DNA from 2 places in the Flavobacterium sp. GW823-FHT04A11 genome. Region 1 is predicted to be linked to the other one. Evidence: riboswitches for the same ligand, from Rfam matches in the RefSeq annotation. Region 1 holds a riboswitch; the other holds the start of a gene.
What was found. A riboswitch is a leader RNA that binds a small molecule or an ion and turns the genes downstream of it on or off. The one in region 1 is predicted to bind cobalamin.
Positions count from the first base shown of each region.

Region 1 (4,188 bases):
ACGGCTATACGGATTGGGAAACTTATAAAGAACCTGCAACAGTTTAAATATTAGCAAGCGGTCATAGAGAAGATTCTTTTACCGCTTGTTATTGGTTAGAATTTGGCTGGTTTTAAGGCTCAAAATTTAAATTGGATATTGTTATTGATTAATTTTTTATACTTAACATTCTGTATTACTTTTGATTAGAATACTCTTTTTTTATTTATTAAAGAAGTTGAAATTTCAAATAAGTACGGATATGCAATTGCCAAAGATTCCTTTTTATCAAAAATACAGTCTGATTTTTAAAGCAATTATTGCTGGCGGTATAATAGGTTTATTTTACACGATAATTAGTGACGCCGGAGCAGATTATGAATATTTAAAACTCTTGCCCGGAACCATTATTGGAGTTTTTATCAGCTTTATTGTAATCACTTTTGAAAAGACATTTACACAGTTAAACAATTATTCTTTTATTGTCAGTACGCTTTTAAAAGCGCTTATTTACAGTATTTGCATTTTGCTGTTTTTACTTTTTTTTGTGCTCGTATTTGCAGAACCTTTAAGTCATGTTACTTATCAGGAAGCTTTAAGTAAATACATTGCCAATCGTTTGTTCGGAGACTTTATTTTCTCGCTTGGAGCATCGATTTTTTTAATCTTGTTTTTAGAAATAAGCAGTCTTTTAAGCAACAGGTTTTTCTCTAATTATTTTACCGGTCGATATCATCGTCCTATGCAGGAAGAGCGGATTTTTATGTTTGTCGATGTAAAATCATCCACCACGATGGCAGAACAATTGGGGGATATTCAGTATAGTAAATTATTGCAGGATTTGTTTAACGATTTTACCGATGCAATTTTGGCCTCGCGCGCAGAAGTGTATCAATATGCCGGAGACGAAATTATTCTGACCTGGAAAAGGGCAACAGGTTTAAAAGAGCAGCGCTGTTTGTATTGTTTTTATCTTTTGAAAGAATGTATCAACAAACGACAGGAATATTACCTGAAAAATTATAACATGATTCCAAAGTTTAAGGCCGGAATGCATATTGGAAACGCCGTAACCACCTGGGTTGGAAAAGTAAAGAAAGAAATTGTATATCATGGCGATCTTCTCAATACAACTTCGAGAATTCAGTGTAAATGCAACGATTTTAATCATGATTTTGTTGTTTCAGAAGCAATAAAAGAAGCATTTCCGGAAAATTTGCCCGTAACTTATCTACATCAGGGAGACATACTTTTAAGAGGCAAAGCACAGCCTATGAAATTGTATACGGTTGATTTTAATAATGATGAAATGCATTAATTTATCTCAATATTTTGAAATTATTATTTAAAAACTAAAATTATGAAAGCATTAGTGATTGGTGCAACAGGCGCAACCGGAGAATTTTTGGTTGACGAACTTTTGGCAGACGAAAATTATGAATCTGTTGTAATTTTTGTGAGAAGACCAACAGGAAAAACGCATCCAAAACTTACAGAGCAAATTGTTGATTTCTCCAATACAGAACATTACAAAGATTTAATTGTTGGCGATGTTATTTTTTCTTGTTTGGGAACTACTCTAAAAGCTGCAGGCTCAAAAGAAAATCAATGGAAAATTGACTTTGATATTCCAGCATCATTTGCAACATTAGGCAAAGAAAATGGCGTTTCGTCTTTTGTTTTGTTGTCTGCTTACGGCGCTTCTTCAAAAAGCAAAATGTTTTATTCTGAATTAAAAGGAAAACTGGAAGATCGAATTTCGACGCTTGGTTTTGATCAGTATATTATTTTCAGACCAGGTTTACTTTTAAGGCCGGATTCTGACCGTTTGGGAGAAAAAATTATGGCAAAAATTCTGCATGCAGTCAATTCAATAGGACTGTTTAAAAAGTTCAAACCACTGCCCACTACTATTTTAGCCGGCAAATTGGCAAAAGCACCAAAAGTATTTCCAAAAAGAACTTCTATTATTGAACTTGATAAAATATTCGATTAAATTAAAATACCTTAAATGCTTTTATTTTAGATATTTAGAAAATAATAATGCTGCTTGAGCAGAAATTGAAACACAAAATCCCATTCATAATAAAATGGGATTTTTTGTTTTTGTGATGATCCAAATTTACGGTTCATTTGAAGAAATCCAACTCTTTTAAATTCAATAAAGAAATGTAAATAAAGGCATTATTATCAATTTTTATAAAGATAGTTATATATTTGCCCCAGATTTTGGTCTGTTTTTTTCTAAAAATTTAGGAAAGAACAGTTAAAAGGGAATCAGGTGTAAATCCTGAACAGACCCGCTACTGTAAGTTCTATATAAGTCTTTAAACGTTACTTATGCCATTGTTTCGCCTTGCGAAATGAGAAGGCTGTTTAAAGATGGAACAAGTCAGGAGACCTGCCATAATCACATAGTTTAAAACTTTCGTGGAATAAAGTTGACAACAATAATCGGAACCTGCCTCATGGCGGGATTCTCTCTTATTGCTTTTTAATTCGTACAGCCACGCAGTTTATTTAATTAAATAAGTGATGTATAATACAAAAAAAGCGTTTTTCATTTTTATATTATTTGTTCCGTTTTTGCTTCATTCCCAAGTATCTAATGATAGTTTGCGGGTTTTAAAAGAAGTAATTTTAAAAGGAAAACCGTATCAGGAAGTAATTCCGGTGCAAAGCCTTTCGGGAGAATTGCTTGAAAATCTCGCCAGCCATAATGTTGCCGATGCGCTTCGGTATTTTGCAGGAACTCAAATCAAAGATTATGGCGGTCTCGGCGGACTTAAAACCGTTGATGTGCGCAATATGGGAACGCATCATGTTGGGGTTTTTTACGATGGAATTCAACTGGGAAACGCTCAAAACGGAGTTACAGACCTTGGGAAATATTCTCTGGATGACATGGAATCCCTTACCATGTACAACGGACAAAAAAGTGAAATATTTCAGTCGGCAAAAGACTTTGCTGCGGCTTCAAGCATTTATCTAAGAACAAAAAGACCTGTTTTTGAAGCCGATAAAAAATCAAATTTATTAGTTCGTTTTAAAACAATGTCCATCAATTATTTTGATCCTTCTTTTAGATGGGAACAAAAATTAAGCGACAAAGTCAGCATGAGCGTGAGTTCTGAATATATAAAATCGAACGGAGAATATAAATTCAGATACAAAAGAAATAACCTTGACGGAACTGTCGCTTACGATACTACCGCGACAAGACACAACAGTGATATAGAAGCTTTACGGATAGAATCCGGTCTTTACGGAAAAATAAAGAACGGTTCGTGGGACGCCAAAGTGTATTATTATGATTCAGAAAGAGGCGCTCCCGGAGCAATTGTAGAAAATAAATTTTCAGATGGTTTTAGACAATACGACAAGAATTTTTTCTCTCAGGGAACTTTTATAAAAGATTTTACAGCTAAATATAAATTTCAGGCCAAGGCAAAATACGCCTACGATTATACGCATTATGTTGCCAGAGATACTACAAATGTACTTGGCGAAACCGTAACCGAAGGAGCGCAATCTGACGATAGTTATTACCAGCAGGAATATTATGTATCGGCAGTAAATATGTACAGCATTTTACCAACCTGGGATATTTCGCTTTCTACAGATTTTCAATACAATAGATTAAACGCCACCAGAAAAGGAATTCAAACCTTGTTTTCGTATCCGCAGCGTTACACCGCATTATTTTCGCTGGCAAGTTCGTACAGACTTGGCGGATTTAAAGTTCTGGGAAGCGTTGTAGGCACGCATGTACAGGAAGAAGTGCGAAACAATGCAAAAGCGCCTGATAAAACAGAATTTACCCCGGCTTTGTTTCTGGGTTATACGCCTTTTAAAGCCTATGATTTTACGATAAGGGCATTTGCAAAACGTATTTTCAGAATGCCGACTTTCAATGATTTATATTATACAATGGTTGGTTCCAGTACTTTGAAACCAGAATATATGAATCAGTACGATGTTGGATTTACTTATAATCTGCCTCTCAAAAAAAGCTTTTTCGATAAGTTCTCTATTCAGGTTGATGGTTATTATACGAATACCAAAGACAAAATAATTGCCGCTCCAACAGGAAATTTATTTCGCTGGATGATGACCAATATGGGACAAGTAAAAGGTCACGGAATCGAATCTGTGCTTAATATGAGAATGCATATTAATAAATTAAACCTTGCCGCGAATCTTACTTAC
Region 1 is NZ_CM179503.1:3,454,361-3,458,548, forward strand. It holds gene AC3QL1_RS14910 (alkene reductase) at 1-47, shown strand, start outside; gene AC3QL1_RS14915 (adenylate/guanylate cyclase domain-containing protein) at 218-1,297, shown strand; gene AC3QL1_RS14920 (NAD(P)H-binding protein) at 1,340-1,975, shown strand; cobalamin riboswitch at 2,193-2,402, shown strand; gene AC3QL1_RS14925 (TonB-dependent receptor) at 2,515-4,188, shown strand, end outside.

Region 2 (4,188 bases), 1.7 Mb from region 1:
ATTTTAACCGGATTTTCAATTGAAGAATGTGTTGGAAAAGGAACTGGTGTTGAAGATGAAAAGCTCCTTCAAAAACAGGAAATTCTTAAAAAAGCAATTGATAATTATTCCGGTCAGGCCGAATTAATGCCCCAACTCGCTTATTTTGGCGGTTTCGAAATTATTCAGATTGCAAGCGGAATGCTGACTGCTTTTGAAAATAAAATGATTATTCTGGTGGATGGTTTTATTTGTAGCGTCGCTTTTTTAATTGCATCAAAAATAAATCCTGATATTCATAAAAATGCTGTTTTCTGCCATTGTTCTGCAGAAAAAGCACATCAAAAACTACTCGATTACTTAATTGCGAAACCTATTCTGAATCTTGATTTGCGCTTGGGAGAAGGAACGGGTTGTGCGATTGCTTTTCCTATTTTGAAATCGGCAGAAGTTTTTTTGAATGAAATGGCTAGTTTTGAAAGTGCGGGGGTTAGTAGGAAGTAATACAGTCGCAGTTTTCAGTTTTCAGAAAAAAAATAATAATTTGCCACAATCTCTGTCATTTAGACGAAGGAGAAATCACACACGTTGCTCGACAAAGATTTAATGATTTTCTTTGCGGAATTTCTAGTGTGATTTCTCCTTCGTCGAAATGACAAAACAATTAAAAATAATCTCTTTAAATGAAAAAAGAACTCCATATTTTCTTCACCTGTTTAATGTTTTACACCAGAATTCCTTGTCCAAAAAACATCGATCATAATCCTGAATATTTAAATAAGGCAACGAGATATTTCCCGTTTATTGGCTGGATTGTTGGAAGCATTTCATTTCTTGCTTTCTATGGTTTCTCCTTTTTTCTATCAACAGAAACTGCGGTTATTTTAGCGATAATTGCTTCGGTCTTGACAACGGGTGCATTTCATGAAGATGGTTTTGCAGATGTTTGTGATGGATTTGGCGGAGGCTGGACTAAAGAAAAAATACTTATCATTATGAAAGACAGCGCAATTGGCGCTTATGGAGCAATTGGTTTAGTTTTGCTTTTTCTTGTAAAATTCAAATTGTTTTCTGAGGCTATTTCGCTTTTATCCATTCAAAACAATTATTTATTAGTTTATCTCTTATTTGTTTCTGCACATTCTATCAGTAGGTTAGCGGCAATTTCAATCATCTTTACGCATGAATATTCACGTGATGATGCTACGAGCAAAAGCAAACCCATTGCAAAAAATCATAGGTGGAAAGAGGTTTTTGGTGCTTTTTTATTCGGGTTAATTCCAATGTTGGTACTCTCCTATTTCAATTTTAAAATTCTTTTAGCTGTAATTCCGGTTTTTTTGACGAGGTATTTTCTGGCTCGCTATTTCAAAAAATGGATTGATGGTTATACCGGAGATTGTCTGGGCGCAACACAACAGGTTTGTGAAGTTATTTATTATTTAAGTATTCTTTTTCTATGGAAATTTATTTAGTTCGCCATACCGAAACAATTTGCGAAAAAGGCATTTGTTACGGACAATCGGATGTTGCAATTGCGGAACCTTTTGATTTAGTTTTTGAAGTCATTATTTCTCAACTTCCGCCTGAAGCTATTATATTTTCGAGTCCTTTACAACGTTGCACACTTTTAGCAAAACACATTCAAGAGAAAATAAAAACCATTTCTTACCAGGAAGATGAACGCCTTAAAGAAATGAATTTTGGTGATTGGGAAATGCAAAACTGGAATGATATTCTGCCTGAACAATTAAATCCGTGGATGGAAGATTTTGTGAATATTCCAGCCTCAAATGGAGAATCTTTTGTTGAATTACATAAAAGGGTTGCTGATTTTTTATCAGATCAAATTTCAAAAGAAATAAATAAGCCGATTATCATAGTTTCTCACGCCGGAGTCATTAGAAGTATTTTATGTCATTATTCAGAATTGCCCTTAAAAGACGCTTTTAATAACAAAGTTGATTTTGGACAAGTAATAAAAATAGTACTTTAAACATCGTTTTGTTTAGAATTTGTCACAAAAAGCAAAACAAATTTGAAGATTCGGTGATTTTAACTTTATCTTTGCAGAAAATTAAGGTTGTGTTATTTAAAACACATTAAAAGGGAATCAAGTAAATTCTTGAGCTGTACCCGCAACTGTAAGCTTAGTTCTGAAAAGAATGTTTGTTGTTAACTACAAACCACTGCTCGCCACCGCGAGTGGGAAGGTAAACAACAAAACGCAAGCCAGGAGACCTGCCTTTATAACAAATATCGAACTCTCGGGAAAAAGAGTGTAGAAATTATGACTTTAAAAAAACGTTTTGCATTTTGTTTGCTATTGCTGTGCCAATTTATTTCGGCGCAGAATGACTCTATTAACAAACTTAAAGAAGTTGTAGTTTCTGATGCTAATCTTAAAAAATACTCTGCTTCACAGTCAGTTCAGGTTTTAAATGATTCTGTAATTAATAAAAATGAAGCCTTACTGACTGATTTATTAAACTATAATTCTACAATTTATTTTAAAGAATACGGCCGCGGTATGCTTTCTTCGGTTGCCTTTAGAGGAACAACTGCTTCTCAGACTGCTGTAATCTGGAATGGAATCAACATTAATTCACAAATGAATGGAAGCACGGACTTTAATACAATTTCAAGTGCCGATTATAATTCTGTCAGCGTAAAAGCCGGAGGAGGAAGTGTTATTTATGGAACGGGTGCAATTGGCGGAACGGTACATTTAAATAATGATCTGGCTTTTTATAATCGCTTTGAGAATAGTGTAAAACTAGATTACGGAAGCTTTAATACTATTGGCATAAATTATAAAAGCAATATTTCTAACGAAAAATGGAGCGCTCAGATTGGTTTTTCTAAAAATAGTTCCACAAACGATTATAAATATTTAAATCGATACACCTGGCGCGGTGAACAGCGCTGGAATCAAAACGGGCAATATGATATTGTTACGATGAGTGCCAATGTGGGTTATAAAATTGATTCAAAAAATACAATAAAACTTTACAGCCAAACATCAAATACAGACAGAAATACTTCACTACTAACAGAAAGCGAAACTAAAAGCAAGTATATAAATGGTTTCAATAGAAATTTATTAGAATATGATGGTGATTTTGGAAAATTCAAAACCAATTTTAAAACGGCTTACATCTTTGAAAATTATCAATATTTTGCAGACAACACAAAAGATTATTACAGCTACGGTAAAACCGAAAGTTTAATTACAAAACTAGATTTAGGCTACACGATTTTTAAATCGACACAAATAAACGGAATTGTAGATTATAACAGAACGAAAGGCTACGGAACTGATTTTGGAGATCATATTCGCGAGATAAGCTCTGCCTCTTTGCTTGTAAAACAAGATATTTCGATTAACTGGAAAAATGAATTCGGAATCAGAAAAGAATTTACAGATAATTATGAATCGCCGCTTTTATTCTCTTTGGGTTCTGCTTATCAATTTAGTAAGTTATATAATTTAAAACTAAATGTATCACGAAATTTCAGGATCCCTACATATAATGATCTTTACTGGAGTCCGGGTGGTAATTTGGATTTAAAGCCTGAAAGTTCTTATCAGGCTGAAATTGGAAATGTGTTTACCTTCAAAAATTTTTCGATTACACAGAATTTTTATTACATCAAAATAAAAGATCTATTGCAATGGGTTCCCGGTAAAAACGGTATCTGGTCTCCCCAAAATACGGACAAAGTAAACAGTTATGGAGCTGAAACCTTATTAAGCTGGAAACAACAATTTGGCAAAAACTATTTTGGAGCCAATGCATCTTATGCTTACACTGCTTCAAAGAATGAAGAAACTAAAAACCAGTTATTCTTTGTTCCTTATAATAAAGCTACTGCAGCTGTTTCTTATTCCCGAAATAGAATTACTGCCTACTATCAATTTTTATATAACGGCTTTGTGTATACCAGAGCAGATAATAATCAAGACGAAATCATAAACGATTATATGGTTTCAAATCTGGGTGTAGACTATGATTTTAAATTCCTGGATTCATTTAAACTGGGTTTTAAAGTTTTAAATCTTTTCAATAAAGATTATGAAGGCTACGAAGACAGACCAATGCCGGGTCGAAATTTCAACATGTATTTAACTCTAAAATTTTAATATTTATGAAACTTAGTAAATTACTTTTAATAGCGCTTAGCATTTCTTTATTTGCTTCTTGTTCA
Region 2 is NZ_CM179503.1:83,565-87,752, forward strand. It holds gene cobT (nicotinate-nucleotide--dimethylbenzimidazole phosphoribosyltransferase) at 1-483, shown strand, start outside; gene AC3QL1_RS00430 (adenosylcobinamide-GDP ribazoletransferase) at 663-1,454, shown strand; gene cobC (alpha-ribazole phosphatase) at 1,439-1,975, shown strand; cobalamin riboswitch at 2,043-2,242, shown strand; gene AC3QL1_RS00440 (TonB-dependent receptor plug domain-containing protein) at 2,270-4,123, shown strand; gene AC3QL1_RS00445 (YncE family protein) at 4,129-4,188, shown strand, end outside.
Region 2: it holds a riboswitch for cobalamin, as region 1 does, so the genes downstream of both, AC3QL1_RS00440 (TonB-dependent receptor plug domain-containing protein) here and AC3QL1_RS14925 (TonB-dependent receptor) in region 1, are expected to answer to the same signal.